Regions from separate parts of the Streptomyces sp. NPDC058691 genome, predicted to be linked through region 2. Evidence: riboswitches for the same ligand, from Rfam matches in the RefSeq annotation. Region 2 holds a riboswitch; the other holds the start of a gene.

Region 1 (14,736 bases), on a different contig from region 2:
GGCTCCGACGCCTCCCGCGACCCCCACGACCAGGGCGAGCCGGGCCACCCCGGGCACCTCAGCCACCGCAGCCCGGGCGCCCTGTGGGCCCCTGAGCGGGAGTGCGGGATCGCCGCCCCCGTGGGGCTGGTGCGCGGGCTGCTGGACAGCTGGGTGGCGGACAGCCCGGACACCCGGGACTGGCGTGATCTCGAAGAGGTCTGCTGACCCGCTCGGGTGCACGTACCCTTGATGGGCTATCCAGCGTTGGAGCAGGCCCCAGGAAGGCGTACGACGGACCATGTCGCAGCAGGACACCGAGCAGACCGCATTCACCGACGACGTGACGGACGCCGAGGAGCGTGAGGCGGCCCACCGCGCCCGCGGCACGGCCCGTCCCATCACGGTCGTCGGCAACCCGGTCCTGCACCACCCGTGCAACCCGGTCACGTCCTTCGACGACGACCTGGCCGCCCTCATCGACGACATGTTCGCCAGCCAGCGCGCCGCGGAGGGCGTCGGTCTCGCCGCGAACCAGATCGGCGTGAACCTGCGCGTCTTCGTCTACGACTGCCCGGACGACGACGGCGTCCGCCACGTCGGCCACGTCGTCAACCCGGTCATCGACGAGCTCCCCGCCGCGCGGCGCGTCCTCGACGACGGCAACGAGGGCTGCCTGTCCGTCCCCGGCGCCTACGCCGAACTCCCGCGCCCCGACTTCGCGGTCTGCCGCGGCCAGGACCTGCACGGCAACCCCGTCGTCGTCCAGGGCACCGGCTTCTTCGCCCGCTGCCTCCAGCACGAGACGGACCACATCAACGGCTACCTCTACATCGACCGGCTCTCCAAGCGCGACCGCAAGGACGCGCTGAAGCAGATGGCAGAGCTGACGCCGAAGTACGAGACCGTCCCGAACGACTGAGCCGCCGCCGCGGACAGGCTGAACCGCGGTATCCCGAGGAGCGCCGCACGATGACCACCCGGCCCGGGCACCACGGGGAAGTGCTCATCGCACGGCCGGAGAGAACGCCCGACGCACTCCGCGCGGCGCTCGCGCTGGTGGCACCTCACCGCCTTGCCGGGATGGAGCAGCCATGGCCGAGATCCGGGCCGTTTTCGGCGAGGCCCGCGCGGCGGTGGGTGAGTGAGCCGGGCTTGGGAGTACGAGCCCGGCGTCCTCCGGGTCACCGCATTCTGGCCGGCTGACGAACGACGGGGCTGCAGGCGGCCGTTGCCGCCTGCAGCCCCGTCCCGCGGTCCGGATCAGAAGTCGTCGTCGAAGGAGACCGAGCCCTCGACCGCCACCTGGTAGGCGGAGGCGCGGCGCTCGAAGAAGTTGGTCAGCTCCTGGACGTTCTGCAGCTCCATGAAGGAGAACGGGTTCTCCGAGCCGTAGCGGGCCGGCAGGCCGAGGCGCACCAGGCGCTGGTCGGCGACGCACTGCAGGTACTCGCGCATGGAGTCGGTGTTCATGCCGGGCAGGCCGTCGCCGCACAGGTCGCGGGCGAACTGCAACTCGGCCTCGACGGCCTCCTCCAGCATGGCGGTGACCTGTTTGCCCATCTCCTCGTCGAAGAGGTCGGGCTCCTCCCGGCGGACGGTGTCGACCACGTGGAAGGCGAAGTCCATGTGCATGGACTCGTCGCGGAACACCCAGTTGGTGCCGGTGGCCAGGCCGTGCAGCAGGCCGCGGGACCGGAACCAGTAGACGTAGGCGAAGGCGCCGTAGAAGAACAGGCCCTCGATGCACGCCGCGAAGCAGATCAGGTTGAGGAGGAAGCGGCGGCGGTCCGCCTTGCTCTCCAGGCGGTCCATGGACTCCACGGAGTCCATCCAGCGGAAGCAGAACTGCGCCTTCTCGCGAATGGAGGGGATGCTCTCCACCGCGTCGAAGGCGGCCGCGCGCTCCTCGGGGTCGGGGAGGTAGGTGTCGAGCAGCGTCAAGTAGAACTGGACGTGCACGGCCTCCTCGAAGAGCTGCCGCGACAGGTACAGCCGCGCCTCGGGGGAGTTGATGTGCTTGTAGAGCGTCAGCACGAGGTTGTTGGCCACGATCGAGTCGCCGGTGGCGAAGAACGCGACCAGGCGGCCGATCATGTGCTGCTCGCCGGGCGAGAGCTTGGCGAGGTCGGCGACGTCGGAGTGGAGGTCGACCTCCTCCACGGTCCAGGTGTTCTTGATCGCGTCGCGGTAGCGCTCGTAGAAGTCCGGGTAGCGCATCGGACGCAGGGTCAGCTCGAAGCCCGGGTCGAGCAGGTTCTTGGTGGAGCTCATTACTGGCAGGCCTCGCAGGACTCGGGGTTCTCAAGGGAGCAGGCGATCGCGTCGGCGTCGGGCGTGGCCTGCTGGACGGGGATGATCGCCGGGGCGGCCGCGCGGGCGGACTGGGCGATGCGGGTGGCCGGGCGGGAGCGCAGGTAGTACGTCGTCTTCAGGCCCTGCTTCCAGGCGTACGCGTACATCGAGCTGAGTTTGCCGATGGTGGGCGCGGCCATGAAGAGGTTGAGCGACTGGCTCTGGTCGAGGTACGGCGTACGGGCCGCGGCCATGTCGATCAGGGCGCGCTGCGGGAGCTCCCAGGCGGTGCGGTACAGGGCGCGGACGTCGGCGGGGATCCAGTTGAAGCCCTCGACGGAGCCGTTGGACTCGCGCAGGGCGTCGCGGGTCTGCGCGTCCCAGACGCCGAGCTTCTTCAGCTCGTCCACCAGGTAGGAGTTGACCTGGAGGAACTCACCGCTCAGCGTCTCGCGCTTGAAGAGGTTGGAGACCTGCGGCTCGATGCACTCGTAGACGCCCGCGATGGAGGCGATCGTCGCGGTCGGGGCGATGGCGAGCAGCAGCGAGTTGCGCATGCCGGTCGTGGCGACGCGGGCGCGCAGCGCGTCCCAGCGCTCGGGCCAGTTCGCCTCGGTCGCGTAGTGGTCGGGGTGCAGGACGCCGCGGGCGGCACGCGTCTCGGACCAGGCCGGGTGCGGGCCGTGGCGCTCGGCCAGGTCGCAGGAGGCCTCGTACGCGGCGAGCATGATGCGCTCGGCGATCCGCGTGGACAGCGCCGTGGCCTGCGCGGAGTCGAAGGGCAGCCGCAGCTTGAAGAAGACGTCCTGCAGGCCCATCACACCCAGGCCCACCGGGCGCCAGCGCTCGTTGGAGGAGGCGGCCTGGCCGGTGGGGTAGAAGTTGATGTCCACCACGCGGTCGAGGAAGGTCACGGCGGTGCGGACGGTGGCGTCCAGCCGCTCCCAGTCGATGACGTCCGCGCCGGTTTCGTGCCGATCGGCGGCGCCGGCGAGGACGAAGGCGGCGAGGTTGACCGAGCCGAGGTTGCAGACCGCGGTCTCGCCGTCGTTCGTGACCTCCAGGATCTCCGTGCAGAGGTTGGAGGAGTGGATGACCCGGCCGGGCTCGGCGGTCTGGTTGGCGGTGCGGTTGGAGGCGTCCTTGAAGGTCATCCAGCCGTTGCCGGTCTGCGCGAGGGTGCGCATCATGCGGCCGTACAGCTCGCGGGCCGGAAGGGTCCTGCGGGCCAGGCCCGCGGCCTCGGCCTCGCGGTAGGCGGCGTCGAACTCCTCGCCCCACAGGTCGACCAGGCCGGGCACGTCGGCGGGGGAGAACAGCGACCAGTCGCCGTCGGCGTCGACGCGGCGCATGAACTCGTCCGGGATCCAGTGCGCCAGGTTGAGGTTGTGGGTGCGGCGCGCCTCCTCACCGGTGTTGTCGCGCAGCTCCAGGAACTCCTCGATGTCCGCGTGCCAGGTCTCCAGGTAGACGCAGGCCGCGCCCTTGCGGCGGCCGCCCTGGTTCACGGCGGCGACGGAGGCGTCGAGGGTGCGCAGGAACGGCACGATGCCGTTGGAGTGGCCGTTGGTGCCGCGGATCAGCGAACCGCGGGAGCGGATGCGGGAGTACGACAGGCCGATGCCGCCGGCGTGCTTCGACAGCCGAGCGACCTGGTGGTAGCGGTCGTAGATCGAGTCCAGCTCGTCCAGCGGGGAGTCCAGCAGGTAGCAGGAGGACATCTGCGGGTGCCGGGTACCGGAGTTGAAGAGCGTGGGGGAGCTGGGCAGGTAGTCCAGCCGGCTCATCAGTCCGTAGAGCGCGGCGACCTCGTCCAGCGCGCGGGTGGTGTGGTCCTCGGCGAGACCGCAGGCCACCCGGAGCATGAAGTGCTGCGGGGTCTCGATGACCTGGCGGGTGATCGGGTGGCGCAGCAGGTAGCGGCTGTGCAGGGTGCGCAGGCCGAAGTAGCCGAAGCGGTCGTCGGCGCGGCCGGCGAGGGCGGCGTCGACCAGGCCGTCCAGCCGGGCGGCGTGGGTGGCGACGAACTCGGCGGTGCCGTCGGCGATCAGGCCCTCGCGGTGGCCGACGGCGATGGAGGCGGAGAAGGACACCGCTCCCTCGCCGGCCGCCTCCTCGGCGATGGCGGTCGTCAGCAGCCGGGCCGCCAGGCGCGAGTACTGGGGGTCCTCCGAGATCAGCCCGGCGGCGGCCTCCGTGGCCAGCGCCCGCAGTTCCGCCTCGTCCGCGGCGGCGCTGCGGCCGCGCAAGGCGGCGGCGGCGACCCGGCCGGGGTCGGTGTCGGGGAGGTCTGCGGTCAGTTCCGTCAGGATGCGCAGCAGGTCGCTGCCGGCTGAGGCCGGCTCCGATGTGGCGACGGGTGCGGCGGGCGCGATGGTCACGTGTGCTCTCTCCCTCGTACGGCGACGACGCGGGAGGAATGACGGGGCGCACGCAGGGCAGGGCATGCCGCGGCGCGTCCGCCGGCCCAACCCGCGAGGCCCGGACACTTCACCGTCCGGACGGCGCGCCGGACGGTGCCGTCGGCAGGTATCGGACTCGCGGGCATGCCTCAAGGCGCCCGCACACCGTTGCGGGGCAGTCCCGGATTCCCACCGGCTTCCCCTGCGGCGACAGCGGAGTTGAGCATACATCTAGTGGCGCCCGCTCGTGACGCCACCAGATGTTGTGTCGGGGCGGTTACAGATTGCCCGGTTCAGGCGTGCCGGTCGTGGACCTGCGCCACCACTTCGCGCGCTGGACGGGGACCACCCCGCAGGCGTACCGCCGTACCTTCCGCCGGCCCGAGCGGGCGCGGACCGCATGACGACGGGCCGCCGCCCCGTCCCAGGGCGGCGGCCCGTGACCGTGGGCCGGAGCCGGCCGTCAGTGGCCGGCGGCGACCGGCAGATCCGGGTGATCCCCCGGCAGATCCCGCTGCACGCCGGGCTCGCCGGCGTCGGCGGTGTAGTCCTTCTGCGTCGTCTCGTCCACGCCCTCGGGCGCCTTGACGGCCCGCAGGACCACGGTGAGGACGACCGTGACCACCACGTTGAGCACGAAGGCGGTCAGGCCGATGTAGCCGATCTGCCCGATGACCGGGATGGTGTCGGATGAGCCGCCGAAGTGCTTCTGGGCGGGGCTCGCGACCCCGTAGGCGACCCACGTGCCGTAGACCATGCCGACCGCCCAGCCGGCCAGCAGCGCCCAGCGGTGGAACCAGCGGGTGAACAGTCCGCCGACCAGGGCCGGGAAGGTCTGCAGGATCCAGATGCCGCCCAGCAGCTGGAAGTTGATGGCGACCGTCTTGTCCATGGTGAGGACGAAGACCAGCGCGCCGACCTTGACCAGCAGCGAGACGATCTTGGAGACCTGGGTCTCCTGCGCCGGGGTGGCGTCCGGCTTGATGAAGTCCTTGTAGATGTTGCGGGTGAACAGGTTCGCCGCGGCGATCGACATGATCGCGGCGGGCACCAGGGCGCCGATGCCGATCGCGGCGAAGGCCACGCCCGCGAACCAGGACGGGAACATGTTCTCGAAGAGCTGAGGGATCGCCAGCTGCCCGTTGTAGCCCGTGATCCCCGCTCCGACCCCGCTCGCCAGCGCCATGAAGCCGAGCATCGCCAGCAGGCCGAGCATCAGCGAGTACAGCGGCAGCACGGTGGTGTTGCGGCGGATGACGTCACGGCTGCGGCTGGAGAGCACCGCGGTGACCGAGTGCGGGTACATGAAGAGCGCGAGGGCCGAGCCGAGCGCCAGCGTCCCGTACGCCCACTGGGCCGTGTCGCCCGGCGCCAGCGATCCGCGCGGCTTCCCGGTGGCCGGGCTGACCTGCGTGTAGGCCTCGTTCGCCTTGGCGAAGATGTCGTCGAAGCCACCCAGTTTGATCGGTATGTAGATGATCGCCACCGCGATGACGATGTAGATCAGGGTGTCCTTGACGAACGCGATCAGCGCCGGCGCGCGCAGGCCCGAGGAGTACGTGTACGCCGCCAGCACGCCGAAGGCGATCAGCAGCGGCAGGTCCTTGACGAACCAGTTGGACGACGCGCCGCCGCCCACGCCCATCACGTCCAGCACGGCCTGGATGCCGACCAGCTGGAGCGCGATGTAGGGCATGGTGGCCAGGATGCCGGTGACGGCCACCGCCAGCGACAGGCCCTTGGAGCCGAAGCGGCCGCGGACGAAGTCCGAGGTGGTGACGTAGCCGTGCTTGTGGGAGACCGACCACAGCCGCGGCAGGAAGATGAAGACCAGCGGGTAGACCAGGATCGTGTACGGCACCGCGAAGAAGCCGGACGCGCCCGCCGCGTACACCGCCGCCGGAACGGCCACGAAGGTGTAGGCGGTGTACAGGTCACCGCCCAGCAGGAACCAGGTGATCCAGCCGCCGAAGCTGCGGCCGCCGAGCCCCCACTCGTCCAGGTGCAGCGCGTTCTCGGCCCTGCGCCAGCGGGCGGCCAGGAAGCCGAGCACCGTGACGACCACGAAGAAGAAGATGAAGACGGCGAGCGCGACGCCGTTGACCCCGTCCTTCACTTCGCCGCCTCCTTCCGTGCCCGCTCCTCGCGGCGGACCAGGACGTACGCGGTGTACGTCAGCCCGGAGGACAGGAACACCCACAGCATCTGGTACCAGTAGAAGAACGGGATGCCGATGAACTCCGGGGTCAGCTTCGCGTACGAGCCGACCCAGAGCATCGCGACGAACGGGATGACGAGGCAGACGCCGGCGATCACGCGGGTGGCGGTGACCACCGGTGGCCGGACCGGAGTTCCGGTTGTTTGTTCGGACATTGCTGCGGCTCCGTCCTGATCTCACTCCTGTGTAATGCGCAGGAAATCTAGGTCAGGCTCCGGCGCACGTCACTACCCGTCCGCATTGCGGTATGGAAACGATCTCCACGGACGGGAACGATCCGGGAACTTCCCGGGTTCTTCCGGGAATTACGGCCTCCGCAGACGGGCCACGAACTTGTAGCGGTCGCCGCGGTAGACCGAGCGCACCCACTCCACCGGCTGCCCGCCGGAGTCGATGGAGTGCCGCGACAGCAGCAGCATCGGCAGGCCCACGTCGGTGCCGAGCAGTCCGGCCTCGCGCGGGGTGGCCAGCGAGGTCTCGATCGTCTCCTCTGCCTCGGCCGGCCGCACGTCGTAGACCTCGGCGAGCGCGGTGTAGAGGGAGGAGTACTTGGCCAGGCTGCGGCGCAGCGCGGGAAAGCGCTTCGCCGACAGGTGGGTGGTCTCGATCGCCATCGGCTCGCCGTTGGCCAGACGCAGCCGCTCGATGCGCAGCACGCGGCCGCCGGCCTTCATGTCCAGCAGTTCGGCCAGCCGGTCGTCGGCAGTGATGTAGCCGATGTCCAGCAGCTGCGAGGTGGGCTCCAAGCCCTGGGCCCGCATGTCCTCGGTGTACGAGGTGAGTTGCAGAGCCTGGGAGACCTTCGGCTTGGCGACGAAGGTGCCCTTGCCCTGGATGCGCTCCAGCCGCCCCTCGACGACCAGTTCCTGGAGCGCCTGGCGCACGGTGGTGCGGGAGGTGTCGAACTCCGCCGCCAGGGTACGTTCCGGAGGCACCGGCGAGCCGGGCGGCATGGTCTGCGTCAGCTCCAGCAGATGGCGCTTGAGCCCGTAGTACTTGGGCACCCGGGCGGTTCGTCCGGCCGCGGTCGCCGCTGCCTCGGCGGACTCCGTCACCGCCGGTCCGGCCTCGCCGTCGCTGTCCATCGCCTCTGCTCCCGAGTGCTGTCGTGCTGCCGTCACCGGCTCCTCCGTCATTCGCGGCTCACATCGTGGCACGGTCGGGGCCCAAATCGCGTTACGGGCCCAGATGTCGGTCCGGTAACGGACGCGACCGGTGCTCTTATACACCCTTGACACCCCTAAAGGTCTAGGCCAAGCTTCGGGCACTGGTCTACACCACTTGGTAATCACTGCCCTGGGGAGGGTGTTGTGAAGCGCAAGCTGATCGCGGCGATCGGTGTCGCAGTCATGGTCGCCGGCGTTGCGGCCTGCGGTTCGGACGACAAGGGCTCCGACAAGGCCGCCGCGCCCAAGGAGATCACCGTCTGGCTGACGGTCGACGCACAGAAGAACTGGCCCGAGCTGGTGAAGCAGGCGGACGATGCCTTCACGGCCGCGCACAAGGGCGTGAAGATCCACCACGAGTACTACGAGTGGACCGCCAAGAACCAGAAGCTCGACGCCGTGCTCGCCACCAAGAAGGTGCCGGACGTGGTCGAGATGGGCAACACCGAGACGCTCGGCTACCTGGTCAAGGGCGCGTTCGCCCCGATCGACAAGAGCAAGTTCGAGAACTCCGGCGACTGGCTGGACGCCCTGGAGGGCTCGGTCACGTACAACGGCAAGACCTACGGCGTCCCTTACTACGCCGGTGCCCGTGTCGGCACCTGGCGCAAGGACGTCGCCAAGGCGGCGGGCGTCACCAAGGCCCCGGCCACCTGGGCCGAGCTGACCGACGCGCTCGACAAGATCCAGAAGAAGAACGGCGACAAGTTCTCCGCCTGGTACCAGCCCAGCCGTGACTGGTACACCGCGCTGGCCTTCGTCAAGGACGCGGGCGGCGACGTCGCCAAGGAGGACGGCGGCAAGTGGACCGCCTCGCTGTCCGACCCCAAGTCCATCGAGGGCCTGAAGACCTGGAAGGGCGTGCTCGACAAGTACTTCCACGGCGACAAGAACAAGGACGAGTCCGACCGCTACATCGTGTACGGCCAGGGCAAGTCCGCGCTCATCTACGGCGCCAGCTGGGAGGGCGGCGCCGCCGCCGACCCGAAGACGGACAAGACCGGCAAGCTCAAGGACAACCTGGAGACCTTCGCGCTGCCCGGCCCGAACGGCGACCTGCTGCCGAACTTCATCGGCGGCTCCGACCTGGTCATCCCGGCCAAGTCCGCCGCGCAGGACCTCGCCGCCGACTGGATCAACCAGTTCACCAACACGGCCGCCCAGAAGGTCCTGATCTCCAAGGGCAACCTGCCCAACGCCAAGTCCCTGCTCGCCCCGCTGAAGGACGACCCGGCGACGGCCGCCTCGGCCCGCGCGAACGAGAACACCTGGTTCGTCCCGACCGCGCCGGGCTGGCTGCAGGTCGAGAAGAAGCAGATCCTGCAGAACATGCTCAACGACATCGCCGTGGGCAAGGCGTCCATCGAGGACGCGGCGAAGTCCGCAGACGACCAGATCAACGCGGTGATCAACGCCGGCTGACCGATGGTCAGGGCAGCACAGTGATCGACGCCGGCCGGCCGCCCACGGGCGGCCGGCCCCGGTGCGCGAACGCCAGGGACTGGAGTAGCCGAGGAGCACATGATGAGTGCCGTTGACACACCGCTCGAAAAGGTGCCGCGCCCGCGGCCGCCGGCGGGACAGGGCCGGGGGCCACGCCGTCTGGGCGGGGCCGCGCTTCCCTGGACCCTGCTCGCACCGACCATCGGCGTCCTGGTGCTGGTCCTCGGGTACCCGCTGGTCAGGCTGGTCACCCTGTCCTTCAAGCAGTACGGGCAGGCCGAACTCTGGCAGGGGCTGCCCGGCGACTGGCAGGGCTTCGCCAACTACACGCATGTGCTCGGCGATTCGGAGTTCTGGGCCGTCGTCCTGCGCACCCTGCTCTTCACCGTCGCGGCGGTGCTGCTCACCCTCGTCCTCGGAATGGCGGTGGCGCTGCTGCTCCAGCGGGTCTCGCCCTGGATGAAGACGCTGATCAACATCGCGCTGGTGGCGAGCTGGGCGATGCCCATCGTGGTCGCCATCACCGTCTTCAAGTGGATGTTCGACAGCGACTACGGCGTCCTCAACTGGCTGCTCAGCCGGCTGCCCGGGGTCGACTTCAGCGGCCACAACTGGTTCACCGACACCAAGCAGGGCTTCCTCGTGATCACCTTGATGGTGGTCTGGGGCGCCATCCCCTTCGTCGCCATCACCCTGCACGCCGGCCTGACCCAGGTGCCCAAGGAGCTGGAGGAGGCCGCCCGCATGGACGGCGCCGGGCCGGTCAAGGTCTTCCGGCATGTCACCCTTCCGGTGCTCAAGCCGCTGATCGTCATGCTGACCACCCTGTCGGTCATCTGGGACATGGGCGTCTTCCCGCAGGTCTTCCTCATGCGCGACGGCCACCCCGAGCCCGACTACCAGGTGCTCACCACCTACTCGTACGACCAGGCATTCGTCGCCAACGACTACGACGCGGGCGCGGCCATCGCCGTCATCACCGTGCTGCTGCTCCTCGGCGTGATGGCCGTCTACATGCGCCAGATGCTGAAGATCGGAGAGGTGGAGTGACGACCGTGCTCGACACCGCCCCCGCCCCGGCGGCACCGCCCGCCTCGCCGGCCCGCCGCGCCACCCGGCGCCCGCGCCGCAAGGGACGCGCCGTCTACAACCTGCTCGGCCTGCTGGTCGTGGTCGTCACCGGGTTCCCGGTCTACTGGATGCTGAACACGGCGTTCAAGCCCGCCAAGGACGCCATCGACCCGAACCCCAAGTTCTTCCCGACCAGCCTGTCCTTCCAGAACTTCTCCGACGCCCTCGACATCGGCGACTTCTGGGGTTCGGTCGGCCGCAGCCTCATCGTCTCCGGCTCGACGGTGGGCCTCGGTCTGATCATCGGGCTGCTGGCGGCGCTGGCCATCTCGCGCTTCGTCTTCCGCGGCCGCAAGGCGATCATCGTCGCGATCCTCGCCGTGCAGATGGTGCCGCTGGTCGCGATGATCATCCCGGTCTTCCTGCTGCTCAACCAGATCGACCAGATCGACAAGCTCTCCGGTCTGGTCATCACCTACCTGACCTTCATCCTGCCCTTCACGGTCTGGACGCTGCGCGGCTTCATCGTCAACATCCCCAAGGAGCTGGAGGAGTCGGCGATGGTCGACGGCTGCACGCGCATGGGCGCGTTCCTCCGGATCGTCCTGCCGCTGCTCGCCCCCGGCCTCGTGGCCACCTCGATCTACGCGCTCATCCAGGCCTGGAACGAGTACCTCTACGCGATGCTCATCATGAGCCAGGAGCACCAGACCGCCACCGTCTGGCTGGGCAACTTCGTCACCTCGCGGGGCACGGACTACGCGCCGATGATGGCGGGTTCGACCATGATGGGCGTTCCTGTGGTGATCTTCTTCCTGATCGTGCAGCGCAAGGTCGCCGCCGGCCTGACCGCCGGGGCGGTGAAGGGATGACCGAGACCTTGAGTCAGATCCCCGACGGCACCGCGGACGCCGACGAGCTCGCGCGGGACGCCCTGGCCGTGCTGCAGCCCGGCTTCCACGGCACCACCGCCCCCGAGTGGCTGCTGCGCCGGCTCGCGGAGGGCCTGGGTTCCGTCGCGCTGTTCGCCCGCAACATCGAGTCGCCCGAGCAGCTCGCCGCGCTCACCGCGCAACTGCGCGCCGTACGACCCGAGGTGCTGATCGCCGCCGACGAGGAGGGCGGCGACGTGACCCGGCTGGAGGCCCGCAGCGGCTCTTCCTTCCCCGGCAACCTCGCGCTCGGCGCGGTCGACGACACCGCCCTGACCCGGGACGTCGCCGCCGAACTGGGCCGCCGGCTGGCCGACTGCGGGGTCAACCTCAACTGGGCGCCCTCCGCCGACGTCAACTCCGACCCGGGCAACCCGGTCATCGGCGTGCGCTCCTTCGGCTCCGAGCCGCTGCTCGTGGCCAGGCACACCGCCGCCTACGTCGAGGGCCTGCAGTCCGCGGGCGTGGCCGCCTGCACCAAGCACTTCCCCGGGCACGGCGACACCTCCGTGGACTCCCACCACGCGCTGCCCAAGGTGGACGTGGATCTGGACACCCTGCACTCGCGTGAACTGGCCCCGTTCCGCGCCGCCCTGGCCGCCGGCACCAAGGCCGTCATGAGCGCGCACATCCTCGTCCCGGCGCTGGACCCGGACCGCCCCGGCACGCTCAGCCCCGCCGTCCTGACCGGGCTGCTGCGCGACGGGCTCGGCTACGAAGGCCTCATCGTCACCGACGGCATCGAGATGCGCGCCATCGCCGACACCTACGGCGTCGAACGCGGCACGGTGCTGGCGATCGCCGCGGGTGCCGACGCCATCTGCGTCGGCGGCGGCCTCGCCGACGAGGAGACCGTGGTCGCGCTGCGGGACGCCATCGTCGACGCCGTGCGCGCCGGCGAACTGCCGCGCGGGCGGCTCGCCGACGCGGCCGCCCGGGTACGGGCGCTGGCGGCCTGGGCCGCGGGCGCGGCCGGCTCCGCCGCCGGCTCCGCCGCCGGCACCGCGCCGGACCCGGAGATCGGGCTCACGGCGGCGCGCCGCGCGCTGCGCGTGACCCGGACCGAGGAGTACGTGCCGATCACCGAGGCGCCCTACGTCGCCGCGTTCACCCCGGTCGCCAACATCGCGGTCGGCGCCGAGACGCCGTGGGGCGTCGCCGCGGAACTGGACCGGCTCCTGCCGGGGACGGTGACCGGCACCTTTCGCCAAGGTGATGCTTTGACCGCAAATGTGCTCCGCTCGGCGGCGAACCGTAGGATCGTCGCAGTGGTCCGTGACGTGCACCGTCACCCCTGGATGGCCGAGGCGCTGGGCGCCCTGCTCGCCGCCCGGCCGGACACGGCGGTGGTGGAGATGGGCGTTCCCCAGGCTCCGCCCTCCGGCGCGCTGCACATCGCGACCCATGGCGCGGCCCGCGTGTGCGGGCGAGCGGCCGCGGAGGTCATCGTCGGCAAGGAGGCCGACGCCTGACCGTCCCGGCGGCGCCACCTGTTCCGGAGACCGACCTGGAGGCCCCCAGAATGTCCGCCCCGACTCCGACCCAGCAGCCCCCGATGCCGGGCCGGATCATGTCCGGCGAGATGGCCGAGCAGCCCACCGTGCTGCGCCGCATCCTCGAGGAGGGCGCGCCGCGCATCCGTGAGATCGCCGAGCGGATCGCCGCGCGCAATCCGCGCTTCGTGCTGCTCACCGCGCGCGGCACGTCCGACAACGCGGCGCTGTACGCGAAGTACTTGATCGAAGTGCTGCTCGGCAAGCCGGCGGGCCTGACCTCCATGTCCACCACGACCGCCTACGGCGCCCGCCCGGACCTCACCGACTGTCTGGTCATCACCGTCAGCCAGTCCGGCGGCTCGCCCGACCTGGTCGCCTCCACCCGGGCCGCCCGCGACGCCGGCGCGATCACCCTGGCGGTCACCAACAACGCCGACTCGCCGCTGGCCGAGGTCTCCGAGTTCCACATCGACGTGCTCGCCGGACCGGAGAAGGCGCTCCCGGCGACCAAGACGTACACGGCCGAGCTGCTCGCCCTCTACCTCTTCGTCGAGGGCCTGCGCGGCGGCGACGGCAACGCCGCCAAGATCCTCCCCGAGCTCGCCGAGCAGATCCTCGCCCGCAAGGAGGAGGTCAAGGCGCTCGCCGGCCGGTACCGCTTCGCCGAGCGCCTGGTGCTCACCTCGCGGGGCTACGGCTACCCGACCGCGAAGGAGGCCGCGCTGAAGCTGATGGAGACCAGCTACATCCCGGCCCTGTCCTTCTCCGGCGCGGACCTCCTGCACGGCCCGCTGGCGATGGTCGACAACGTCTCGCCGGTCATCGCCATCGTCACCGAGGGCAGGGGCGGCCAGGCGCTGCAGCCGGTCCTCGACCGGCTCCGTGGCCGGGGCGCCGACCTCGTCGTGATCGGCAACGAGGCGTCCGTCGAGGCCGCGTCCGCGGGCTTCGTGCTGCCGACCGCCGGCGTGGCCGAGGAGGTCCAGCCGATCCTGGAGATCCTGCCGCTGCAGATGCTCGCCTACGAGGTGACGATCGCCCGCGGCCAGGACCCGGACGCGCCGCGCGCCCTGGCGAAGGTGACCGAGACGCACTGACGCCGCCCCGCGGCCCGGCCCGTGGGCGGGGAGGGTGAGGGAATTCCCGCCCGCTTCGTCCACGGGCCTTTCGCGTGCCGTGCGGGAAGGGGAGCCGGGGGAGTGCCGCCGGCGTCAATCGTCAAAGGTGTGAAGCCGCGGCGCGTGCCGGGCGCATGATCGGCACGGGAAAGCCGCGGGGGAACGGGAGACCCGGGGAAGCGCAGGCGCGCGGGCCCCCGGAAACCACTTCGGGCCGCGGCGCCGGAACGGGACCCTCAACCCGTCCAGCACCGCAGCCCGGAGCTGCTGTCGGCACCGTGGCACGCGGGGTGTGCGGTTCCCGCGGCCCGTCAGGGCCGACTCGTGAGGCCTGGCGCAGTCAGGGCAGAGAGCGCTCCGGCCTCGCTCCACCCTTCTGTGCGGGAAGGGCGGAAGTTCAGTTGTTCACGTCAATTCTGGACTAGACCATTATCAGTTGTCCATAAGCTGACGCAGTCAGATCATAGGCGCTCGAAGGCCTTTGTGGGGACTGGATGTCAGCGCTTGCCATGAGCGCGGGTACGCTCATTTGCGTGCCCTCCATGAACGATCTCGTACGCCAGCACACCGACCTCGACGATTCCGATCTCGAGTGGCTCCATCTGCTGGTGTCGGA
Region 2 (14,736 bases):
ACGGCCCCTGGGCCGCTCCCGCGCTGCGCCCCGCCTGGGACCCCGCGCCGACGACCCCCGTTCCCGGCAGCCGGGCGCCGCGCCGTCGCTGGGGTTTCATCGCCGCGGCCACCGCCGCCGTGGCCGCCGTGCTGATCACCGTGGCCGTCGTCGTGGACCCCTTCGGCGACGACGGGAAGAAGGACCCCGTCACGCCGGTCGCCCAGGACCTGATCGCCGCCCGCAAGTCCGCCAGCGGCTACAACGGGGCGCTGACCGGAGCCGTCAGCCCCTCCGGGGCCAAGGGAGGCACCTTGCGGCTGGTCTCCGCATACGCGCCGGACTCCCTCGACCCGGCCCGCACCTACTCCCCGCTGGTGTGGAACCTCGGCCGCCTCTACCTCCGCAAGCTTGTCGACTTCGCCCCGCAGCCCGGCGCCGCGGGCACGCGCCTGGCCCCGGACCTGGCCACCACCACCGGGCAAATCTCGGACGGCGGCCGCACGTACACGTACACCCTCAAGGAGAACATCGCCTTCGAGGACGGCACGCCCATCACCTCCGAGGACGTCAAGTACGGCATCGAGCGCACCTTCGCCGCCGACCTGTACGCCGGCGGGCCCACGCATCTGCGTGATCTGCTCGACCAGGGCCAGAACTATCCCGGCCCCTACAAGGACACCGACCCGGACCAACTGGGCCTGAAGAGCGTCGACACCCCCGACGACCGCACGATCGTCTTCCACCTCGACGCTCCCTTCGCCGACTTCCCGTACGTGCTCGCCCTGCCCATGGCCTCGCCCGTACCCAAGGGCAAGGACACCAAGACGAGTTACGAGAAGCAGCCGGTCGCCAGCGGCCCCTACCGGATCGCCTCCTACGACGCCGCCAAGGAGCTCAGGCTCGTCCGCAACGATCGGTGGGACGCCTCGACCGACTCCATCCGCACCGCCCTCCCGGACACCGTCGAGCTGACGATCGCCCCCGACGCCGCGGCCGTGGACGCCGCGCTGCTCGACGGCACCGCCGACCTCGACGCCGCTCAGACCGGGGTGCGGGACGCCGCCCGCGCCAGGATCCTCGCCGACGACGCCCTGAAGTCCCGCGCCGACCTCGTCACGACCGGCGCCGTGCGCTACTTCTCGCTGCAGACCGCCGTGCCGCCCTTCGACGACTACCGCTGCCGCTGGGCCGTGCAGTACGCCACCGACCGCCGCGCCCTGCGCGCCGCTCTCGGTGGTGAGAACGCCGGCGACATTGCGGGCGGCATGCTGCCCCCGACCGTCGGCGGCTACGACCGTCACCTGGACACCTACGGCACCGCGACCGGCGGCAGCTACCCCGAGCAGGCCCGGCGCTTCCTCGGCGACTGCGGCCACGCCAAGGGGTTCAGCACCGTCATCGCCGCCTCGGGCAGCGACCCGGTCGCCCGAAGGGCCGCCGAGTCGCTGCGCGGCCAGCTCGCCGCGATAGGCGTCAAGGCGACGGTCGAGACACCCGACGCCGCCGACTACTACCCCGTCCTCGCCGACCAGAAGCGGCTCAAGGCCAAGGGCTGGGGCATCGCGCTGATCACCTGGCAGTCCGACTGGCCGTCGCCCGCGGGCTTCCTGCGGCCCCTGCTGCTGCCCGGCAGCCCCAGCAACTACGCCGCCCTCGACGACCGCGAGATCAACGCCCTGATGGACGAGGCCGACACCGAGACCGACCGCAACGCCGCCGACAACCTGTGGCGGACCGTCGACTCCACCGCCCAGGACCGCGGTACCCTGCTGCCCTTCCTCTACGACCGGCGGCTCAACTACCGCTCCGCGCGCGTGACCAACGCCTACGTCCACCCGGCCCTGGGCGGCATCGACCTCCAGGCGCTCGGGGTCAGGAGCTGACCGCGACCGCCTTGGGTCGCGCACCGGGAACGGCAGCCACTGGGGCCCAGGGCCGGGGAAGGTGTCGGCGTGGTGTGCGGCGAAGCCCGGTTCGCGAAGCGTCGCAGCGTATCCGCGCCGGGAGGTCCCTCCGGCCCTGGGTGGCGTCGATCCCCAGGCTTTCGGGGTCAGGAGCTGACCGCGACCGCCTTGGCCAGCGCCACCGCGAAGCGGTCCGTGGTCTCCCGGTCGCGTACCGAGAGCCGCAGCCATTGCGGGCCGAGGCCGGGGAAGGTGTCCGCGCGGCGTACCGCGAAGCCCAGTTCCCGCAGCCGTTCGCGCACGGCGGCCGCCTCCGGCAGGCGCACCAGGACGAAGGGGCCCAGTGCCGGGCCCGCCACCTCGACGCCCTCGAACTCGGCGAGCCGCGCGAGCAGATGACCGCGGTCGCCGGCGACCTGCCGTGCCGCCCGCTCCGCCTCGGCGAGCGCGGCGGGCGCGCAGCACGCCTCGATCGCCGCCAGGCCGGGCGAGGACACCGGCCACAGCGGCTGCGCCCGCTCCAGCGCCGCGATCCGCTCCCGGTCGCCCAGGACGTAGCCCACCCGCAGGCCCGCCAGCCCCCACGTCTTGGTGAGGCTGCGCAGCACCAGCAGCCCGGGCACGTCGCGCCGGCCGGCCAGCGACTCGTACTCGCCCGGCACCGCGTCCATGAACGCCTCGTCCACCACCAGGGTGCGGCCGGGACGCGCCAGGCGCACGATCTCCTCGGCGGGGTGCAGGACTGAGGTGGGGTTCGTGGGGTTGCCGAGCACGACGAGATCGGCTCGCGCCGGCACGGCGTCCGCGTCCAGCCGGAACCCGTTCCCCGCGGTCAGCAGAACGCGGTGGACGCTGTGCCCGGCGTCCCTCAGCGCCGCCTCCGGCTCGGTGAACTGCGGGTGCACCACGGCCGGATGGCGTGCCCCGAGCGCCCGGGCCAGCAGGACGAACGCCTCCGCCGCGCCGGCGGTCAGCAGTACTTCCTCCGGCGGCCTGCCGTGCCGCACCGCCACGGCCCGGCGCGCGGGCCGCCCGTCGGGGTAGGCCGCCAGGCCGTCCAGGGCCGCGGTGACGCGTTCGCGCAGCCAGCCGGGCGGCGTGCCGGTGCGCACGTTGACGGCCAGGTCGGTGAGCGTGCCGCCGTCGTCGCGCACCTCGACGTCGCCGTGGTGGCGCAGGTCGTGGCCGTCGTCGGGTTCGGCTGCGGACTCGGCGGGGTGCGCCCCCGCCCAGCGCACGTCGAGCCCGGGGTGCGCCTCCGCCCAGCCTTCGGCCTGCTGCCGCGCCCGCCGGGCCGGCTCCCCGTCCGCCAGGACGGCGGGCAGCACGACGATCCGCCGCGCCCCCAGCCGCCGGCAGCGGTCCAGTCCGGCCGGTACGTCGGGGGCAGCCGCGGACACGAAGGCGGTCTCCACGCCCGCGTACCCGCGTCCCTCCCACAGCAGGCGGGCCGCCCGCACCGCCTCCGCGTTGTCCACGGGCTCCGGGGACCCGGCGGCGACGAGCAGCACCATGGTGCCGGCCAGGTCCTGCGGGGCACGCCGTCCGCCGCCCAGCGCCGCGTCGACGCGCCGCTCCAGTACGTCCTCGGGCGGGATGCTCACCGTGCTGTCTCCTCGCTGGTGCCTGCCGCGGGGCCGCGGCGGCGCGCCACGGCGGCCGTGGCCCGGGCCGTGCCCCCGCCGCCGGGCACGGACTTCGTCTTCGGGACGAGCAGTTCGCCGCCGGGCGCCGCGGCGAGCGCCGCCGCCTCGGCCACGGACGGCGTGCCCACGGCGGCCAGTGCTGCTCCGGAGGGCGTCGGCACATCCACGGCGGCCAGCGTATCGGCGTCGTACGCCAGCAGGGGCACCCCCAGCGCCTCGGCGGCGGCCACGATCCCCGGCTCGCGCGCCCGGGCGTCCAGGGTGGCGAGCGCCGCCAGGCACGCGCTCCCCGTGCCCGCCGCGGCCAGTACCAGCCGCACGAGCGCCAGCATTTCGGCCGCCGGGACGCCCCGGCTCGCGCCGACGCCGACGACCACGGTCACGTCGGCCGCGCCGCCCTCCCCGCGCCGCCCCGGCCCGACGCGCTCCCGGGCCGAGGTGCTCCGGCACGGGTGCCGGTCTGCTGGTTGCCCGCTGCATGTCGCGAGACCGCGACGGCGCGCCACCGCGGCCGTACTCCCGGGGTCGGAGCCGGGCTCCGTCTCCGGTGCGGCCCCTTCGACCGCGAGGGCGCTCCGGCGCTCCCGGCCGTGCGGGGCGCGACGGCCGCCCATGTCGGGGACGGTTGGGTGGCCCGGGCCCGCGGCGGCCGGCACTTGCCGTACGAGCGCCGTCACTTCGGCCGCGGGGACGCTCACGCGGACGCGCAGGCCGCGACGAACCGCCGCGCGAGCGACGGCTCGGCGGCCCAGTGCACATGGAGGTACGACGCGTGGACGGCGCCCCGCACAAAGCCCTCCACACGCCGCTCGGGCCGGGTGAACCCCCATGCCGGGACGGCGCCCGCGCCGGGTTCGACGACCGTCCGGTGGAACTCGTGCCCCCGTACCCGCGTCCCGGCCGCCGCCAGTACGTTGTCCGCCACGGCGACCGCCTCGCGATAGCCCAGGGTCAGCCGCTGCGACATCCGGGCCGTCGCGTCCAGGACCCCGCACATGGGACGTCCGTCGAGCTCGCGCGCGAGGTACAGCAGCCCGGCGCACTCCGCCGTCACCGGGCCCGTGAAGGCCGCGACGGCCTCGCGCAGCGGCACGTTGGCGGACAGTTCGGGCGCGTGCATCTCCGGGAAGCCGCCGCCGACGACCAGTCCGGCGCTGTCCTCGGGCAGCCGCTCGTCACGCAGCGGGTCGAAGGTGACGACCTCCGCCCCGGCGGCGGCGAGCAGTTCGACGTGCTCGGCGTAGGAGAAGGTGAACGCCGCGCCGCCCGCCACGGCGACCACCGGCCGCCCGCCCGCGGCGGCGGGACCGGCCGGGCCGATCGCCGCCCGCGGATCCCAGGGCTCGCCCGCGAGCGGGGGGGCACTGCGCGCGAGCGCCAGCAGCGCGTCCATGTCGCAGCCGGCCCGCACCCGCGCCGCCAGGGTCCGGACCGCCTCCACGGCGTCCGCGCGCCGTTCGGCGACCGGCACCAGCCCCAGGTGCCGCGAGGGCGTGCCGACCGCGGAGTCCCGGCGGAGCGCGCCCAGCACCGGCACGCCCGCGCCGTCCAGCGCGTCGCGCAGCAGCTCCTCGTGGCGGTCGGAGCCGACCTTGTTGAGGATGACGCCCGCGACCCGTACCTCCGGGTCCCAGGAGGCGAAGCCGTGCACCAGCGCCGCCACGGACCGGGACTGCGAGGAGGCGTCGACCACCAGCACCACCGGTGCCCGCAGCAGCTTCGCCACGTGCGCGGTGGACGCCAGTTCGCCCATCCCCGAGGCCCCGTCGAAGAGCCCCATCACGCCCTCCACGACCGCGAGGTCGGCGCCGCGCGCCCCGTGCAGGAACAGCGGCGCGATCCGCTCAGGACCGCACATGTACGCGTCGAGGTTGCGGCCCGGGCGGCCGGTGGCCAGCGCGTGGTAGCCGGGGTCGATGTAGTCCGGGCCCACCTTGTGCGGGGAGACCGCGAGCCCGGCCTCGGCGAAGGCGGCCATCAGGCCCGTGGCCACCGTGGTCTTGCCGCTGCCCGACGCCGGGGCCGCGATGACGAGCCTGGCTACCACTCGATGCCCTTCTGGCCCTTCTGGCCGGCGTCCATCGGGTGCTTGACCTTGCCCATCTCGGTGACCAGGTCCGCGAAGTCCAGCAGCGGCTGCGGGGCGTTGCGGCCGGTGACGACGACGTGCTGGGTGCCGGGCCGGTCGCGCAGCACCGAGACCACCTCGTCGGTGTCGATCCACCCCCAGTGCAGCGGGTACGCGAACTCGTCCAGCACGTACAGCCGGTAGGTCTCGGCGGCGAGGTCCCGCTTGACCTGCTCCCAGCCCTCACGGGCGGCGTCCTCACTCGCCATGACGTCGTGGATGTCCCGCTGCACCCAGGACCAGCCCTCGCCCATCTTGTGCCAGGCGACGGTGCCGCCCTCGCCGGAGGCGCCGAGCACACGCAGCGCCCGCTCCTCGCCGACCTTCCACTTCGCCGACTTGACGAACTGGAACACCCCGACCGGCCAGCCCTGGTTCCACGCCCGCAGCGCGAGCCCGAAGGCCGCGGTCGACTTCCCCTTGCCGGTCCCGGTGTGCACCATGACCAGCGGCCGGTTGCGGCGCTGGCGCGTGGTCAGCCCGTCCTCCGGCACGACGCTCGGCTGTCCCTGTGGCATTACGCGGCCCTCCGTACGTCCCGCACCAGTGCCGCGACGCTGTCCGCGCGCAGCTCGTCCAACGTCACGGCGGTGCCGCGCAGTTCGCGCGCCAGCACGCCCGCGAGCCCCAGGCGCACCGGCCCGGTCTCGCAGTCGACCACCACTGAGGCGACGCCGCCCGCGGCCAGCAGGCGGGCGGCCCGCGACGCCAGGGGCAGGGGCTCGGGGCCGCCGGTCGCCCGGCCGTCGGTGACGACCACCAGCAGCGGGCGGCGCGAGGCGTCGCGCAGCCGCTCCACGCGCAGCACCTCGTGCGCCTTGAGCAGACCGGCGGCCAGCGGCGTGCGGCCGCCCGTCGGCAGCTTCTCCAGGCGCGCCGCGCCCGCGTCCACCGAGGAGGTCGGCGGCAGGGCCAGTTCGGCGTCCGTGCCGCGGAAGGTGATCAACCCGACCTTGTCGCGCCGCTGGTAGGCGTCGAGCAGCAGCGAGAGCACGGCGCCCTTCACCGCGCCCATGCGCCGCCGGGCCGCCATGGAGCCGGAGGCGTCCACCACGAACAGCACGAGGTTGCCCTCGCGGCCCTCGCGCACCGCCTCGCGCAGGTCGTCCCGGCGGATCACCAGCCCCGGGCCGCCGCGGCCGCGGGCCCGCTGGTGCGGGGCGGCGGCCTGGACGGTCGCGGCCAGGTGCAGCTTGGACAGCGTGCCCTGCGGGCGGCGGGCGCCCGTGGTCCTGCCGTGCGCGGTGCGGGCCCGGGACCGGCGTCCCGCGGCGCCCTCGCCGAGACCCGGCACGGTCAGTGCGCGTGCCGTGAACGGCTCCGCCGAGGGCACCGCCGCCTGCTCGCGGGGCGCACCGGCGCCGGGCGCGGCACCGGGGGTGCTGTCGGGGGCGGTGTCCGAAGGGGCTTCCGGCGTGCCGCCGTCGGCCTGAGGCGGCTGCCCGCCGCCGTCGCCATCACCGCCGCCGCCGCCGTCCGGGCCGGGGTCCGGGTCAGGCTCGGGATCGGGGTCGTCGTCCCCGCCGCGGTGCTGCTCCAGCGTCTCGTCGAGCTTGTCCTCGTCCAGCCCCGGCGCGTCGAAGGGGTTGCGGCGCCTGCGGTGCGGCAGCGCGAGCAGGGCGGCCTGCCGCACGTCCGCGTCGGTCACCTCCGTACGGCCGTCCCAGGCGGCCAGTGCGGTCGCCGTACGCGCCATGACGATGTCCGCGCGCATGCCGTCCACCTCGAACGCCGCGCACGTCGCGGCTATCTGGCGCAGCGAGCCGTCCCCGAGCCGGACCGAGGGCAGCAGCGCCCGCGCCGCCGCGATGCGGGCCCGCAGCGAGCCCTCCTCGGCCTCCCACTTGGCGGCGAACACCGCCGGGTCCTCGTCGTAGGCCAGCCTGCGGCGCACGACCTCCACCCGCTCGTCGGTCTCCCGCGACGCGCGGACCTCCACGGTCAGCCCGAAACGGTCCAGCAACTGCGGGCGCAGCTCGCCCTCCTCGGGGTTCATCGTGCCCACGAGGAGGAACCGCGCGGCGTGGCGTACCGAGACGCCCTCCCGCTCGACGTAGGACGCGCCCATCGCGGCGGCGTCCAGCAGCAGGTCGACCAGGTGGTCGTGGAGCAGGTTCACCTCGTCCACGTACAGCACGCCGCGGTGCGCGTCGGCCAGCAGGCCCGGCTCGAAGGCCTTCACGCCCTCCGCCAGCGCCCGTTCGATGTCCAGCGCCCCGACCAGGCGGTCCTCGGACGCGCCCACCGGCAGCTCCACCATCCGCGCCGGCCGCGACCCCGGCTCCGCGCCGGACGGGTGCGGCCCGTCAGGGCACGCCGGGTCCGGCGACCCCGGATCGCAACTGAAGCGGCAGCCCGCGACCACGTCCACCCGCGGCATCAACGCCGCCAGCGCGCGCACCGCCGTGGACTTCGCCGTGCCCTTCTCACCGCGCACCAGCACGCCGCCCACGGCCGGGCTCACCGCGTTCAGCAGCAGCGCCAGCCGCAGGTCCTCCATCCCGACGATCGCGGTGAAGGGATAAGGGGTGCTCACGCGGCTGCCTCCTCGTGGGAACGGACATCACGGTACGACCGGGGCGGGCGGGTCACGGCGCGCCCGGGGGGACGAAGGGAAGCCCGGGCGGGGGCCCGGACTCGATGAGGCGGAGGAGGGCGCCGGTGTCGGCGTGCTCCTCGATGAGGTCGCCCAGACGGTCGAGCTGCTCCTCGCGCAGCGCCGCGAAGGCCGTGTCCGGCGCCGGGACGAAACGGCGACCCGAGGCTTCCGCGACGCGGTGGAGGAAGGCGCGGCGGAAGCCGTCGCTCTCCAGGGAGCCGTGCCAGTGGGTGCCCCAGACGGAGCCGGTGCGGCAGCCGTCGAGAAACGGTTCGTCGCCGCCGCGGACGTCGGCGACGCCGTGGTGGATCTCGTACCCCTCGACGGTCTCTCCGTAGGCCTTGCCCGACGGCCGGGCCAGGGTCTTGCCGGGCGCGAAGCGCACCCGTACCGGCAGCAGGCCGAGGCCGGGCACGAGACCGGCCCGCGACTCGACGGGGTCGTCGATCGACTCGGCCAGCATCTGGAAGCCGCCGCAGATGCCGAGCACCGGGCGGCCCTCCGCCGCGCGCCGCACGATCGCGTCGGCCAGCCCGCGCCGGCGCAGCCACTCCAGCGCCTTGACCGTCCCCCGGGTGCCGGGCAGGACGACGAGGTCGGCGTCCGCGAGCTCCTCGGGCCGGTCGGCGAACCGCACGACGACGCCGGGTTCGGCGGCCAGGGCGTCCACGTCGGTGAAGTTGGACATCAGGGGGACCGCGGCGACGGCGATCCGCAGCACGTCCTCGCCGTGCGGCGGCGTCGTGCTCGACTCCCGCACGGTGCCGCGCAGCGACATCCGCAGCCCGTCCTCCTCGTCGATGCCGAGGCCGTGCCGAAACGGCAGGACGCCGTAGAAGCGGCGTCCGGTCAGCCCGCGCAGCATCTCCAGCCCGGGTTCCAGCAACGAGACGTCGCCGCGGAACTTGTTGACGAGGTAGCCGCAGACCAGCTCCTGGTCCTCGCGGCTCAGCAGCGCGGTCGTGCCGAAGAAGGACGCGAAGACCCCGCCCCGGTCGATGTCGCCGACGACGACCACGGGCAGCCGCGCGGCCCTGGCCAGGCCCATGTTGACGATGTCGCCGTGCCGCAGGTTGATCTCGGCCGGGCTGCCCGCGCCCTCGCAGATGACGGCGTCGTGGCGGGAGCGCAGCTCCTCCAGACAGGCGGTGACGGTCTCCAGCAGTTCCGAGCGGCGCCCGTTGTGGTAGCCGCGCGCGCTCATCTCGCCCACCGGGCGGCCCATCAGGACGACCTGGCTCGTGCGGTCGCCGCCCGGCTTGAGCAGCACCGGGTTCATCAGCGCGGACGGCTCCACGCGTGCGGCCTGCGCCTGCATGGCCTGCGCGCGGCCGATCTCGGCGCCCTCGCGCGTCACGTACGAGTTCAACGACATGTTCTGCGCCTTGAAGGGCGCCACGGACACGCCTTGGCGGGCCAGCCAGCGGCAGATGCCGGCGGTGACGACGCTCTTGCCGGCGTCCGAGGTGGTGCCCGCGACCAACAGCGCGCCGCCGCTCATGCGTTCCCCCTCCGGGCGAGCCCGTGCCAGGCCAGCCGGCCCCCGGCCGTGACCGCCAGGGCCAGCGCGCTCACCCGCCGCGACAACCGCACCGCCCGCTCGATGTCGGCCACCTCCACCGGCCGGTTGCCGGCGCCGAGTACGGGCCGGTGCTCGACCCGGCCCCCGTAGGCCAGCGTCCCCCCGAGCCGTACGCCGAGCGCCCCGGCGAACGAGGCCTCCACGGGACCGGCGTTCGGGCTGGGGTGCCGGCCGCCGTCCTCACGCCAGGCCCGCCACGCGCCCCGCCGGTCGGGGCCCGCCAGCACGGTGAGCGCGGCGGTCAGCCGGGCGCCGGGGAAGCCGGCGACGTCGTCCAGCCGGGCCGACGCCCAGCCGAACCGGCTGAAGCGCGGCGACTTGTGACCGACCATCGCGTCAAGGGTGTTGACCGCCCGGAAGCCCACGAGCCCCGGCACACCGCCCAACGCGCCCCACACCAGGGCGCCCACGACGGCGTCGGAGGTGTTCTCGGCGACCGACTCGACGACCGCACGGGCCATCTGCCGCTCGTCCAGGGCCTGCGGGTCCCGCCCGCACAGATGGGGCAGCCGGGCCCGCGCCGCCGCGGTGTCCCCGGCGGCGAGGGCGGCGCCGATCGTCCGCGCCTCACGGGCCAGTGACGTACCGCCGAGCACCGCCCAGGTCGCGGCCGCGGTCAGGGCCACCGACGCGGTGGGGGAGCGGCGTACCGCGCGTGCGGTCCCCGCGGCGGCCGCCGCGGCGCCCCCGGCGCACAACACGGTGTAGAGGGCGCCCCGGCCGCGATGGTCGTGCCACAACGCGCGCTCCAATGCGCCTGCCGCGCGCCCGAAGACCGCCACAGGATGCCCGCGGCGCGGGTCGGCGAGGGCGAGGTCGGCCAGCCAGCCGAGGGCCGCCCCGGCGGCGAAGACGGAGGGCGCGGCAGGGCCGGCGTCGGGTGTACGGCGGTTGCCGCCCATCGCTGGTGTCCTCACTCAGGGTCCGCGCCCTGGATCGACGTGACCGGCGGTGAGAGTCTCCTGGCTCCCGGATCGGCGGCACCCCCGGCCTTCCGGCCCGTGGTACGGGGCCGTGGCCGCTGGTGGAGGCGCGCTCCCCGGTGACAGTGGCGGGACCGCGCCGGATTCGCACCGGACTTCCTCTCCTGCCGCCGTGTGGCGGTTCCGATACCACCACGCGCCGATCCGGCCCGTCAACTCACCCCGAATTGCCAGGGAAAGACGGAAACCCCAGCTCACGACCGGAAAGGCCGGGAGCTGAGGCCGAGTTCACACCGCCTGGCGGGGCGTCAGGCGGCGATCAGGAGGATCCCGTACGCCACGGCCGCCGCGCACAGCGCGAAGCACGCGTACGCGCCCGCGCGCACCACGGCGCCCTGCCCGCCGCCTGTCGCGGCCGGCCGCGACAGGCCCACGATGCCGAGGGTGAAGAGGCCGACGAGGCCGACGGTGACGGCGAGGCTGACGCCGAAGACGGAGCCGAGGGCAGCCCAGTCGATGTGCATGCTGCTGTGTCCTTCCGGGACCTGTAGGGCGGTGCCCGCCCTCAGGCGGTGGCCTTGGCGTGGTCGGTGTCGGCGGTTTTCGTGACGGGGGAGAGAGTGCCCGCGGGCGGCGGCGTCACGACGGCGATGGCCGCGGTCACGATCCCCGGCTCCCCGGCGTCCAGGCCGTCGGCGTTGACGTTGGTGTGGTCGATCGGCCTGCGGCGCGCGGCCACCCAGATTGCCGCGCACACCGCGAGCGCCAGCACGGCGACCGCGGTGACGCCCAGGTCGCTCTGGTCGGCCAGGAGCGCGGCGCCCGCCGCGACCAGGCCGGCGGCCGGCAGCGTCAGCGCCCAGGCGGCGACCATGCGGCCCGCGGTGCTCCAGCGGACGACGCCGCCCTTGCGGCCCACACCCGCGCCCATGACGGAACCGGAGCAGACCTGCGTGGTGGACAGCGAGAAGCCGAGGTGCGAGGAGGCCAGGATGACGGCCGCGGCGCCGGTCTGGGCGGCGAAGCCCTGCGGCGGCTGGATGTCGGTGATGCCCTTGCCCATGGTGCGGATGATCCGCCAGCCGCCGATGAAGGTGCCGAGCGCGATGGCCAGACCCGCGGAGACGATGACCCACAGCGGCGGGTCGGAGTCGGGGGCGACGACGTTGCCCGCGATGAGGGCGAGCGTGATGACGCCCATCGTCTTCTGGGCGTCGTTCGTGCCGTGCGCGAGGGAGACCAGTCCCGCCGAGGCGATCTGCCCTGCCCGGTAGCCCTTGGCGGTCGCGGCCGGGTCGGTGCCGCGGCCGATGCGGTAGGTCAGGCGGGTCGCCAGCAGCGCGGCGACCCCGGCGACGACCGGGGCGCAGACGGCCGGGATGAGCACCTTCATGACGACCGCGTCGCCGTTGACCGCCCCGAATCCGGCGGACGCGACGGAGGCGCCGATCAGCCCGCCGAACAGCGCGTGCGAGGAACTGGAGGGGAGCCCCGCCAGCCACGTCAGCAGATTCCAGACGATGGCGCCGACGAGTCCGGCGAAGATCACCTCGGGCCTGATCCCCGCGGTCTCGTCGAGGATTCCCCCGGAGATGGTCTTGGCGACCTCCACGGAGAGGAACGCTCCGACGAGGTTCAGCACGGCGGACATCGCCACCGCTGTCCGGGGAGCCAGTGCGCCAGTGGAGATGGTGGTGGCCATCGCATTGGCGGTGTCGTGGAAACCGTTCGTGAAGTCGAACACGAGTGCGGTGATAATCACGATTCCGATCAGGAGCGTGATGTGTTCCATGTACCCAGGCATTCGTTTGATCGGACAGTGGCGGTGGCGACCGTACGGAGTCTGGATGAACGGAAAGTAAACGATGGGGATCCGTGGGGTGCTGGAGGTTCGGGGGGCCTGTGCGCGGCCCAGGGCCCGGGATCGTTACCGGCGCCCCGATATCCGGTCGGCCACCCGGGCCAGGGAGTCCGTCGCGGCGCTGCGGCCGGACTGCTCGCGCCGGTCGGCGGCGCGGTAGGCCGCGTAGAGGCCGTGCACGCCGATCCAGCGGAAGGGTTCCGGCTCCCAGCGGCGGACGCGGTGGTGCACCCAGGGCAGGGCCGTCAGCTCCGTGCCGTGGCCCTGCCCCGAGTCGAGCTGCACCAGGTCCCGCAGGGTGCGCGCCGCCAGGTTCGCCGTGGCCACGCCACTGCCGACGTAACCGCCTGCCCAGCCGAGCCCCGTCGAGCGGTCCAGCTCCACCGTCGCGCACCAGTCGCGCGGCACACCCAGCACGCCCGACCACGCGTGCTCGATCCCGACCGGTCCCGCGGCCGGGAAGAAGCGCAGCAGGATCGCGCGCAGCGCCTCGACCGTCTCCGGCCGGGTGCGCCCGTCGTTGTCGGTGCGCGACCCGAATCGGTACGGCACCCCCCGGCCGCCGAGGGCGATCCGGTCGTCGGCCGTGCGCTGCGCGTACATATAGGCGTGCGCCATGTCGCCCAGGGTCTCGCGGCCCTCCCAGCCGATGGTGTCCCACACCTCGGCGGGCAGCGGCTCGGTCACCACCATCGAGGAGTTCATCGGCAGCCAGGACCGCTTGTGGCCCTTGATCGCCGCCGTGAAGCCCTCCGTGCAGCGCAGCACATAGGGGGCGCGCACGCTGCCGTACGGGGTCAGCGCGTGTTTGGGCCTGATCTCCGTCACCGGGGTCGACTCGTGGATCACCACGCCGAGCGCCTCCACCGCCCGCGCCAGGCCCTGCACCAGCTTCGCCGGGTGGATCCGGGCGCCGTGCGGCGTCCATGTGCCGCCCGCCGTGCCCGCGACGCGCACGCGCCGGGCGGACTCGGCGGCGCCCAGCAGCAGCCGGTCCTTCTCGCCGTAGGCGGCCTCCGCCTCGTGGAAGGCCCGCAGGCGGGCGAGCTGGGCGGGGGAGCGGGCGACCTCCAGGACGCCTCCCTTGTGGACGTCGGCGTCGATGCCCTCCTCCGCGGCGACCCGGACCACCTCGTCCACCGTCTCGTTCATCGCCCGCTGCAGAGCGATCGCGGAGTCCCGCCCGTGCAGGGCGGCGTAGCGGTCGCGGCCGGCGATGCCGTTGTAGAGCCAGCCGCCGTTGCGCCCGGAGGCGCCGTAGCCGCAGAAGCGCTGCTCCAGGACGACGATCCGCAGGAAGGGCACGGCTTTCTTCAGGTAGTACGCGGTCCACAGGCCGGTGTATCCGCCGCCGACGATGCACACGTCGGCGGTCGCGTCGCCCGGCAGCGGCTCGCGCGGCACGGGGACGCCGGACTTCGCGTACCAGAAGGAGATGCCGCCGTTGACGGTGCTCATGGTGCCCCTGCAATTCGTGAGGGTGATCGGTCTGACGGTGTGCCGGGACGCTACTGTGCCCCGGGAGCGCGCGGCAACGCCCAACCTGTCAGGATCAGCGCCCGGAGGTGGCACGGATGTCGGTGCAGGACACGGTGGGCAAGGCCTGGTCGGAGCTCGTGGACACGGCCCGCCGCTCGGTCGCCGACGGGCTGGTGGTCGGTACGTCCGGCAATGTCTCGGTCCGGGTGGGCGGTGACCTCGTCCTCGTCACACCCAGCGGTGTGCCCTACCACCGGCTCGGCCCCGACGACACCGTCGGCGTCGACCTGGAGGGCCGGCAGGTGCTCGGCACCCTGCGGCCGACCAGCGAACTGAGCATGCATCTGGCGATCTACCGCAACACCGACGCCGGCGCCGTCGTCCACACCCACGCCGTGCACGCCACCGCCGTCTCCACCCTGCTCTACGAACTGCCCGCCATCCACTACATGGCCGCCGCGCTCGGCGGGCGCATCCGCGTCGCCGACTACGCCACCTACGGCAGCGAGGAACTGGCCGCCAACGTGCTGCGCGCCCTTCGCGACCGCACCGGCTGCCTGCTGCGCAACCACGGCACCATCGTGTACGGCGACGACCTGGAGCAGGCCTACGACCGCACCGCGCAGCTGGAG

Evidence for each region. Region 2 has a riboswitch for cobalamin ahead of ACFWVC_RS15205 (cobalamin biosynthesis protein). Riboswitches for the same ligand answer to the same signal wherever they lie in the genome.
Region 1: it holds a riboswitch for cobalamin, as region 2 does, so the genes downstream of both, ACFWVC_RS05520 (ribonucleoside-diphosphate reductase subunit alpha) here and ACFWVC_RS15205 (cobalamin biosynthesis protein) in region 2, are expected to answer to the same signal.

What each region holds. Positions count from the first base shown of each region.
Region 1 covers NZ_JBHXSO010000005.1:80,164-94,899, forward strand. The annotation lists gene ACFWVC_RS05505 (tetratricopeptide repeat protein) at 1-207, shown strand, start outside; gene def (peptide deformylase) at 281-901, shown strand; gene ACFWVC_RS05515 (ribonucleotide-diphosphate reductase subunit beta) at 1,243-2,253, opposite strand; gene ACFWVC_RS05520 (ribonucleoside-diphosphate reductase subunit alpha) at 2,253-4,655, opposite strand; cobalamin riboswitch at 4,781-4,910, opposite strand; gene mctP (monocarboxylate uptake permease MctP) at 5,140-6,792, opposite strand; gene ACFWVC_RS05530 (DUF3311 domain-containing protein) at 6,789-7,049, opposite strand; gene ACFWVC_RS05535 (GntR family transcriptional regulator) at 7,200-7,979, opposite strand; gene ACFWVC_RS05540 (extracellular solute-binding protein) at 8,205-9,482, shown strand; gene ACFWVC_RS05545 (carbohydrate ABC transporter permease) at 9,585-10,553, shown strand; gene ACFWVC_RS05550 (carbohydrate ABC transporter permease) at 10,559-11,446, shown strand; gene ACFWVC_RS05555 (glycoside hydrolase family 3 protein) at 11,443-12,978, shown strand; gene ACFWVC_RS05560 (SIS domain-containing protein) at 13,029-14,099, shown strand; gene ACFWVC_RS05565 (sensor histidine kinase) at 14,663-14,736, shown strand, end outside.
Region 2 covers NZ_JBHXSO010000018.1:52,423-67,158, reverse strand. The annotation lists gene ACFWVC_RS15245 (ABC transporter substrate-binding protein) at 1-1,865, shown strand, start outside; gene cobC (Rv2231c family pyridoxal phosphate-dependent protein CobC) at 2,033-3,124, opposite strand; partial or broken gene ACFWVC_RS15235 (CbiX/SirB N-terminal domain-containing protein) at 3,179-3,400, opposite strand; gene ACFWVC_RS15230 (cobalamin biosynthesis protein) at 3,487-3,915, opposite strand; gene ACFWVC_RS15225 (cobyrinate a,c-diamide synthase) at 4,227-5,579, opposite strand; gene cobO (cob(I)yrinic acid a,c-diamide adenosyltransferase) at 5,573-6,178, opposite strand; gene ACFWVC_RS15215 (putative cobaltochelatase) at 6,178-8,196, opposite strand; gene ACFWVC_RS15210 (cobyric acid synthase) at 8,249-9,760, opposite strand; gene ACFWVC_RS15205 (cobalamin biosynthesis protein) at 9,757-10,743, opposite strand; cobalamin riboswitch at 10,797-10,927, opposite strand; gene ACFWVC_RS15200 (hypothetical protein) at 11,073-11,288, opposite strand; gene ACFWVC_RS15195 (anion permease) at 11,330-12,556, opposite strand; gene ACFWVC_RS15190 (NAD(P)/FAD-dependent oxidoreductase) at 12,692-14,083, opposite strand; gene ACFWVC_RS15185 (class II aldolase/adducin family protein) at 14,200-14,736, shown strand, end outside.